4 regions of the Ruegeria sp. AWH4_226 genome follow, and region 2 is predicted to be linked to each of the others. Evidence: riboswitches for the same ligand, from Rfam matches in the RefSeq annotation. Region 2 holds a riboswitch; each other region holds the start of a gene.
What was found. Region 2 has a riboswitch for cobalamin ahead of ACXAET_RS21950 (CbtB domain-containing protein). Riboswitches for the same ligand answer to the same signal wherever they lie in the genome.
Positions count from the first base shown of each region.

Region 1: it holds a riboswitch for cobalamin, as region 2 does, so the genes downstream of both, ACXAET_RS11550 (DUF1636 family protein) here and ACXAET_RS21950 (CbtB domain-containing protein) in region 2, are expected to answer to the same signal.
Region 3: it holds a riboswitch for cobalamin, as region 2 does, so the genes downstream of both, nrdH (glutaredoxin-like protein NrdH) here and ACXAET_RS21950 (CbtB domain-containing protein) in region 2, are expected to answer to the same signal.
Region 4: it holds a riboswitch for cobalamin, as region 2 does, so the genes downstream of both, ACXAET_RS16360 (aromatic ring-hydroxylating oxygenase subunit alpha) here and ACXAET_RS21950 (CbtB domain-containing protein) in region 2, are expected to answer to the same signal.

Region 1 covers NZ_JBSWUU010000001.1:2,336,620-2,338,814, forward strand. Annotated here, with positions in the region: gene ACXAET_RS11545 (aromatic ring-hydroxylating oxygenase subunit alpha) at 1-327, shown strand, start outside; cobalamin riboswitch at 512-719, shown strand; gene ACXAET_RS11550 (DUF1636 family protein) at 821-1,177, shown strand; gene ACXAET_RS11555 (ABC transporter ATP-binding protein) at 1,174-1,959, shown strand; gene ACXAET_RS11560 (ABC transporter substrate-binding protein) at 1,977-2,195, shown strand, end outside.
Region 2 covers NZ_JBSWUU010000005.1:68,376-70,570, reverse strand. Annotated here, with positions in the region: gene ACXAET_RS21955 (CbtA family protein) at 37-735, opposite strand; gene ACXAET_RS21950 (CbtB domain-containing protein) at 740-910, opposite strand; cobalamin riboswitch at 945-1,160, opposite strand; gene ACXAET_RS21945 (DUF1636 family protein) at 1,342-1,677, opposite strand.
Region 3 covers NZ_JBSWUU010000003.1:365,980-368,174, forward strand. Annotated here, with positions in the region: gene ACXAET_RS20175 (HupE/UreJ family protein) at 1-498, shown strand, start outside; cobalamin riboswitch at 615-807, shown strand; gene nrdH (glutaredoxin-like protein NrdH) at 891-1,112, shown strand; gene nrdI (class Ib ribonucleoside-diphosphate reductase assembly flavoprotein NrdI) at 1,137-1,541, shown strand; gene nrdE (class 1b ribonucleoside-diphosphate reductase subunit alpha) at 1,523-2,195, shown strand, end outside.
Region 4 covers NZ_JBSWUU010000002.1:198,388-200,582, reverse strand. Annotated here, with positions in the region: gene ACXAET_RS16365 (LysR family transcriptional regulator) at 27-914, shown strand; cobalamin riboswitch at 1,053-1,256, shown strand; gene ACXAET_RS16360 (aromatic ring-hydroxylating oxygenase subunit alpha) at 1,339-2,195, shown strand, end outside.

The DNA.
Region 1 (2,195 bases), on a different contig from region 2:
TTCCTGTGGCCGATGTTTTCGTTTCAATGCTACCCGGGCAACGTGCTGAACACATATCACTGGCGTGCCAATGATGCTGACCACTGTACCGTTTTCCGTGGGTGGTACACCGAAGGCGGTTCAGAAAGCGCAGTGATCCGGCAACTGGCCGTTCAGGATCGGGAAACCACGGTCGAGGAGGACATCAGGCTTGTTGAAAGCGTCCACCGCGGCTTGAAATCCCGGGGGTATCGACCCGGCCCGCTGGTGCTGGATCCCGGATGCGGGGTGATGTCCGAACACTCAATCGCCCGGCTGCAGCAGTGGATGCGCGAGGGCGTTGACTGACGCGTCATAGCGTCTGCCCCGTTGCTGCTAGCAGTAGATTGCCCTGCGCGATTCCCGGACTGTAAGCCCTAGCTCAAGCCAACCGCAGTCTGTTTGCCGACGCGGCTTTCCGAATATCCTCAACCGGCGACCTGATTTTATGGTGGGTCGCGTATTCCTGTATTGACGCATGCAGCGAAGTCAGGCACTCGTTAAACACGATGGTTCCCTGGGACATGCGCCCATGGATGAAAAGGGAATACGGTGAGGACTGCCGCGTGGCGCCAAATCCGTGACTGCCCCCGCAACTGTAAGCGGTGAGCGACGCCAAGAATCCACTGGCCGAAAGGTCGGGAAGGATGGCCAAGCGATGACCCGCAAGTCAGGAGACCTGCCATCAAGTATAAACCAACCCGGGGCGGGGCGTCCTGGAAGGAGGCTTTGATGACACGTCATATGCGTGTTCTGACACTTGGCACCTTCTTTTTGCGCTTTGCATCAAGCGGAGCGCAGTATGCCAGCGACACGTGATCATTTCCTGCTGATATGTTCGAGCTGCAAAGAGGGTATGTCTGCAGAAGCATTAAGCCAGTCGCTGACCGACAAGTTGCCGACCGGCTTCTTGGTTCGCGCTATTGCTTGCATGGCAGGGTGCGAAAGACCGACAACCGTTGGGTTTCAAGCCCATGGCAAAGCCCAATATCTGTTCGGTGATATTCAAACCGAGCAGGATATTCAGGCGCTGGCAGAGTTTGCACATCAATATCAAAACAGTTCAGACGGCTGGACCAATGCCACGGAAAGACCGCGCGCATTGTTTCGCAAGACTTTATCCCGAATGCCCCGAATCGAAGTGGAGACGTCCGGATGACCTGCCCTTCTTTTTTGGTTGCGCGTGATCTTGAATACTACGCCCTCAACGGCGACGTGCTTCTGCAGCACGCATCATTTGAGCTGGAAGAGGGGGCCATCCTCGCCATCGCCGGACCGAACGGCGCGGGAAAGACGACACTGCTGAACCTGCTGTGCGGGGCGGCAGAGCTTGTTTTGGGCGATGTTTGGATCAAAGGCCAAAGCCTGAAACAGATGTCCGCTGCGGAAAGGGCCAGAATGATGGCCGTGGTCAGTCAGCAGGAATTGCCGGATGGCCGGCTTGGTTTGCGGGACTATGTTGCATTGGGTCAGATTCCGATCCTTTCGGACCGATCTACCGAGGAGCACGCCAAGGATCTGGACCGGATCATTAACCTGACCGGACTGGATGGTCTGGCAGAAAAAAAGATGGCGGTCCTGTCCGGCGGTGAGCGTCAGCGCGCCCATATCGCCCGTGCCCTGGCGCAAAATCCCTCGTTACTGTTTCTGGACGAGCCGACAAATCATCTTGATCCTGACGCCAAGGGCAGGATGCTGTCATTGGTCGCCGACCTTGGCATCACGGTGGTGATGATCGTGCACGATCTGGTTATGATCCCCGAATTTGCCACTCATGTCGCGCTGATGAAATCTACCCGGATCACCAGTTTTGGCCCCGTGGCCAAGGTGCTGACGCCCGAGCACGTGCGCGACACGTTTGGTGTCGATTACCTGTGCTTTCATCACGAAGGCCGCGTAATCCCGGCGCTGGATATAAGAAAAACAACTGTTTCAACCTAAAAAAGGGAGTGCTTCTCATGAGAAAATTTTGGTCTGTGGCGCTGGCCATGCTGATCGCAGGTGGCGCGTCCGCGCACGAAGTGACCATTGACAATTGCGGCGAACCGCTGGTTTTCGACACCAAACCCGAGCGCCTTGTGGTGCATGACATGAACATGACCGACATGGCTTTTGCATTGGGACTTCAAGACAAGATTGTCGGCCTGACCGGCATCACAGGCTGGTACAAGACCAGC
Region 2 (2,195 bases):
CGGTGTAACCAGCGGGGTAGCAATGGAGGAGCGCGATCAGACTGCAGCGCCTGCGCGCTTGCCTTCTGTCTGCCAGAAGTGGCCGGTGAAACTGCCTAAGAGTGCCCAGGCGGCCATGCCGATGCCGAAGGCCCGGGCAGCAAAAAGCGCCCCGATCTCGGTCGGAACCGGCCCAGAGAAACTCTCAGGCTCAGGGGCCCCGATAATATGCGGTACCATTAGCAGCACGGCCGCAATCAGGTAGCTTACCAGGTTACCTCCAAAGGCAATCAGCCACATGGCTACGCCGGCTGCGGCAACGGTGACCGTCCACCAGATCTGACGCACTCCCACATCTGCTGCCGCTACGCCGGGAACTTCTGGAGCCAGTGACAAGCCAGGAGCAAAGTGGAAGGCGACAAAGCCCGCAAGACCCCAAAGCAGGCCGGTGCGGCCGTTGATCTCATGCCCCTGACGTTCGGCTACTGACATCAGCGCCGCCAGGACTAGCGCATAGCCGGTGTAGGTAAGCATGGTGAAGATAATGCTGAGACCATCGCGCATCGGCTCGGCGAACATGCCGGGCAGGTCGGGATGCGCAGTTACGGGATCAGCGCCAAAATGCACCAGGTCGCCGCCCTCATAGAGCTCGGCGTGAAGTAGCACTGGCTGCACGAAATACAACTGCAGAAGGGCGGCAATCAGCCCCGCTGCTGCACCAGCGAACAAGCCGCTGGTCAGAATACGACTGAACATTGTTTTAGTGGCAGGGGAAGCCAGTTGCGTGGCGCACATCATGAGCCGCGTCATGCAGGCCAGAAGCCTGAACATGGCCAGTCACGGTAATGATCCCTAGACCCAGAACCACGGCGAATACTGCAGGCAGAAAGGATGCGCCAGCGGCGGATGCCTTGATCGTTTTTGTCGTCATTTTAATCCTCCTCGCCGTCACACCCGACGGCATATGTTGTGTCCATCCTACGGCCGGTCTCCTGACTCGCAGGTCACAGCAGACTTCCCCCTTCCCAGCGCCATTACGCCAGTGGTATTGGAAGGCCGCTCGCCGCTCACAGTCGCGGGGGCGGTCAAGGCTTCAGTGCGGTAGTTTGGTGCACCGTCCTCATTCCCGTTTCAGTCCCAGTGCGTAGGCACCTTTGGACACCGTAGAAGCCTTTATTGTTCCATAGTGCTTTGTTCCGTCAAGTACGAAAGCGACATCATAGTATTCTGCAGCGGTCAATCTTAGGTAATGGCAGGCTTGGTTTAGATTTTAGCCGTTCAGTGCAGAAGGCTAAGTCGAAAAACACAAACTGTAAGCTGAAAACTCGACACCGGAGCTTTGGTCGGCAAGTTGCATGTTGGCTATCTTTTTTGTGCCGGTATACGTGCAATCGCCTTGAAACGTAGCTTACCTAGCTTCCTGGCGTCAGCGAAGTCGCCGTCAGTACTGTCCTCATACATCCGCATGAAGATCATTATGTCCGGAAGATCGACAACCGTAACCTCACCGAAAAGATAGGCGGTCTTGCCGCTTTGTCGCACCGCCAACGTCTGTGGTCGGTGACAACCGGACATGCAATCCACTTGCTGCAACTCGGCTTGCACCCCCGATGCCTCCAGCGTTGCGGCTAATTGATCATAAAGGGTGGAATCCGCGTCGCGGCAGGTTCTGCAAAGCGTGAGGTTAGGTAGGCACATGCGTCAGGCTGATCCTTGATCGAGAACTTCCATCTGAGATTTCATATTTGCTGGTCGGTTGTTAGCTCAGTTTCAATACGTGTTTTGACTCTAAGTCTGGAAAAGAGTCCATACTCAGGCAGGAAGGACACATGAGCCCTAGCCCTCGAAAACTTTGCAAATACACCGAGTGCGAGACGGGGATTTGGCAGGGCGAAGAAGCAACCATCAGACGAAAAAATTTTTAAGTTTCTACGTGAGACTGAGCTGAAGCAGGTGGTAGGCGATGAAGTGGAAACAGCTCACGCGAAACATCTTTGTTCTTCAATAATCTGAAACAGCATTGCCTCCGGGATCGGCTCGCCATGACACGCCTATTTTCAGGTCCGCGCGCACCGCGCCTCCCAAGGCGAATTCCGAGACGCGACAGGTTCTTGTTGCGCGTAACTAGGTTCGTTCTATCGTCAATTACAGTCTAGATCCGGGACATATAGCGGGGTTCGTGCTTGATGGTTACCTTTCGGTTACCACGACCGATC
Region 3 (2,195 bases), on a different contig from region 2:
GTTCTGGTGCGTGATCCATGGAGCTTAATCGGGGCTGTGACAGCTTTTACCGTGGCGCATTCGATCACGCTGGCGCTGGCCACACTTGGTGTGTTGCACGTTCCGTCGGCCCCGGTCGAGGCCGTGATCGCCCTTTCAATCGTGTTTATGGCGCTGGAAATCCTCAAACACAAAGACGGTAAAGTCAGGTTGTCCGAGCAATTTCCCTGGATTGTCTGCTTTTGTTTCGGCCTTTTGCACGGGCTTGGCTTTGCCGGTGCCCTGTCCGAGATTGGCCTGCCCCCCGAGGATATTCCAACCGCTCTTTTGGCCTTTAATGTGGGGGTCGAAGCGGGGCAGCTTGTTTTCGTCGCGGGTCTTTCACTTGGGCTATTCCTATGGCGCCATGTGATACGACCGTTTCCATTAGGGTCCGAGACAATTGCAAGGTCGATCACTGGCTATGCTATCGGGTGTGTGTCGATTTTCTGGCTTGTCCAGCGTGTGAATGGTTTTTAAAGATGGCTCTCTGGACGGTGGGAGATGCGAGGCGGCGCCGTGTTTGATAGTGCAACCCCAACGAAGAAATTAACACGAAGCGCATACTACATATTGACAACGACTTACTTCCAAACCCAATATGAAGTTGCTTCGGTGATTTCGATTCCGATCGAAAACTAAGAGGGAAACCGGTGAAATTCCGGCGCTGCCCCCGCAACTGTAAGCGGAAAGTTCGGCTGAACACGCCACTGAAACAGTGTTTTTGGGAAGGCCAGCCTGAACGTTGATCCGCGAGCCAGGAGACCTGCCGCAAGCAAGAACGATAACCACGAACGGAGGGTTCGGGGGCGTGCGCAGGGAAGGTCTGCGCGATGGCGTCCTCGGCTTTTGACGAAAAGGACAGAGGACAGATGAGCATTACCGTGTATTCCAAACCCGCATGCGTGCAATGTACCGCCACCACCCGCGCGCTGGATGCAAAAGGTATCACCTATGACGTGGTTGACCTGACGCAGGATGACAGCGCCATGACCCACGTGACTGAGCTGGGATATCGTCAAGCTCCTGTTGTTGTCGCCGGAAGCGATCACTGGTCCGGGTTTCGGCCTGACATGATCGCTCAGCTGGTCTGATCCGTGGCGGCGCCGAGCCCGGCGCTGGTCTATTTTTCATCGAAATCGGGAAATACCCATCGCTTTGTTACGCGACTGGGCCTGCCTGCTTTGCGCATTCCGATGCAGATAGACCAGATGCCACGCCCCTCGCACCCGTATGTTCTGATCTGCCCGACCTACGCAGATGGCCAAGGGCGCGGCGCTGTGCCGAAACAGGTCATTGGGTTCCTGAACGATCCGGACAGGCGCGCCGGGATCGCTGGGGTTATCGGCGCCGGGAACCGAAATTTCGGTGCGACCTATGCCCTTGCCGGTCGCATCATTGCCCAAAAATGCAACGTGCCACTGCTGTATTCCTTTGAGCTGGCCGGCACCGAAACCGATATCGCCCGCGTGCGCGCAGGCCTTGAGAAACTAGGGAGACACCTATGCTCGACAGCAGCCTAAACGAGCAGGACTATCACGCGCTGAACGCGATGCTTAACCTCTATGATGGCGAGGGGAAGATCCGGTTCGACGCGGACCGCATGGCCGCGCGGCAGTATTTCCTGCAGCATGTGAATCAGAACACCGTGTTCTTCCACTCGCTGGATGAAAAGCTGGGGTATCTGGTTTCCGAGGGCTATTATGAAGAAGCCGTTCTGGATCAGTATTCCAAGAATTTTATGCGCAAAATCTGGGATGCGGCTTACGCTAAAAAGTTCCGCTTTCCGACCTTCCTAGGCGCGTTCAAGTATTACACGTCATACACGCTAAAAACCCGTGACGGGCAGCGCTTTCTGGAGCGTTACGAAGACCGTGTTGTGATGACCGCACTGGCACTGGCCCGAGGGGATGAGGCGCTGGCCATGTCCTTCATGGAAGAGATTCTGGATGGCCGGTTCCAGCCCGCGACCCCAACTTTTCTGAATGCGGGCAAAGCCTCACGCGGGGAGTTGATCTCGTGCTTCCTGCTGCGGTTGGAAGACAACATGGAAAGCATTGGTCGCGGCATCAATTCGGCCCTTCAGCTGTCCAAACGCGGCGGCGGGGTCGCGTTATTGCTGACCAATATCCGCGAACACGGGGCTCCGATCAAAGGCATCGAAAACCAGTCCTCAG
Region 4 (2,195 bases), on a different contig from region 2:
GAATTACTATGAACGTGGTGTAGATAATGGATACGATTCAGGGCATGCGAGCCTTTGCGGCGGTGGCAGCACATTCGTCTTTCACCGAAGCCGCAAAACAGATCGGTATAAGCACTAAATTGACCAGCAAATATGTTGGTCAGTTGGAAGATCGATTGAATGCCCAGCTTTTCAACCGAACCACGCGAAGCGTCACCCTGACCGACACTGGGCGATCTTACTACGAACGCTGCCTGCCTCTGCTAGAGCAGTTTGATGAACTGGAGAGCCTTGTCCAGCAACGCCAGACAGAATTGGCAGGGCGCATACGGGTCACTGCGCCGACTGGCTTTGGTTCGGCTGAATTGATCCATCTGCTGAAACCTTTCCAGACCGAGCATCCAAAGGTCTCGATTGAACTGCACCTGTCAGATCATCATGTTTCGATGGTTGAGGAAGGCTTCGATCTGGCCATTCGGTTCGGCGTTTTGAGGGATTCGAACCTTGTGGCACGCAAGCTGACGGACATGCGGATTGTATGCTGCGTATCACCCGAATACCTGGCAGTGCACGGAACACCTAAAGAACCGGCCGCTTTGGCAACCCATAATTGCCTGCTTCAGACCACCGGTAGCTTTTCTGACCATTGGGCGTTCAAAGCAAAAGGCCGAGAATACTCTGTCCCGGTTTCGGGCAATTTCCGCGCAAACTCACCGCGTGCTGTTGCTCATATGGCTGCGGATGGGCTGGGGATCGGGCGGATTCCGCTTTATACGGCGCAGTCCTTTTTGGACACAGGAAAACTGCAACTTCTGTTCGAAGAGCAAGAGGCTTTATCGCTGGGCCTTTATGCGGCCTACCCGCAAAACCGCCACCTGACCGCACGTATTCGTGCGTTGATCGACCATCTTGCGGCGCAGTTTCGCGGGGTTTGAAAACGGCGTTTCGATTGCAACCCTTCGCATCGGTACTCAAATCGCACCGTAGGCAGACATTTTCACCAAGCAGTTCACCTGCGTGTCTGTTTCAGAGCGGAAAATGTCGCAAGTATTTCAGCGCCGGATTGGGCTTGAAATAACTTACGGCCACGAGGTGCCGCCATTTGATTCTCAGGTGGCGGAGAATTGGGAAGCCGGTGCAAATCCGGCACTGCCCCCGCAACGGTAACGAAGGTCAGGCTCAGCAATCAACCACTGGGAGGAGGATCCCGGGAAGGTGCTGAAACCGGGCGCAAGCCCCTTCCAAGTCCGGAAACCAGCCTCGCTGATATGTCAAACTGAGGGTGGCGGTGGGGGCACGGGTTTCGGACGCGATCCTCACGCGCCTCCGGACTGGTCCCTCTTGTCATCTGCCCAAGCAATGCCGCGGGGCGCGGCAGGAGAGCCAGAAGTGAACAGAATTCAAAGCCTGTTGGCGCGTCGAAATCCGGCATATGCCCTGGAACAGGCATTCTACACCGACCCCGAGGTTTTTCAGACCGACCTTGAAACAATCCATTACCGCGACTGGCTGTTTGCCATTCCCGCATGTGAATTGGTCAAAGCAGGCGACTATGTCACCTATAACGTCGGTGCCTATCGCGTGATCATCGTGCGCGGTGCAGACAATCAAATCCGGGCGTTTCATAACACGTGCCGTCATCGCGGATCGGTGATCTGCAAAGCGTCCAAGGGCAATGCGCCCAAGCTGGTTTGCCCCTACCACCAGTGGACTTATGAACTTGACGGCTCTTTGCTGTGGGCGCGGGACATGGGTGCTGATTTCGACCCCAAGCAGCACGGTTTAAAGACAGTGCACTGCCGCGAGCTGGCTGGTCTGGTCTATATTTGCCTGGCAGAGGACGCGCCGGACTTTGATACATTCGCCAATATCGCAGAGGCCTATCTCGAGCCTCATGACCTGGGCAATGCCAAGGTCGCTTTCGAAAGCTCTATAATCGAGAACGGGAACTGGAAGCTGGTTTGGGAGAACAATCGTGAGTGTTACCACTGCGGAGGGAACCACCCTGCGCTGTGCCGCACTTTCCCCGATGATCCGACCGTAACCGGCATCGAAGGGGGCGCTCTGCCAGCGCATTTGCGAACCCATTTCGACCGCTGCGAAGCCGCAGGGCTGCCGTCACAATTTTACCTGCACGAGGATGGGCAGTACCGTTTGGCCCGGATGCCCCTTAAGGAAGGGGCCCAAAGTTACACGATGGATGGCAAATCCGCCGT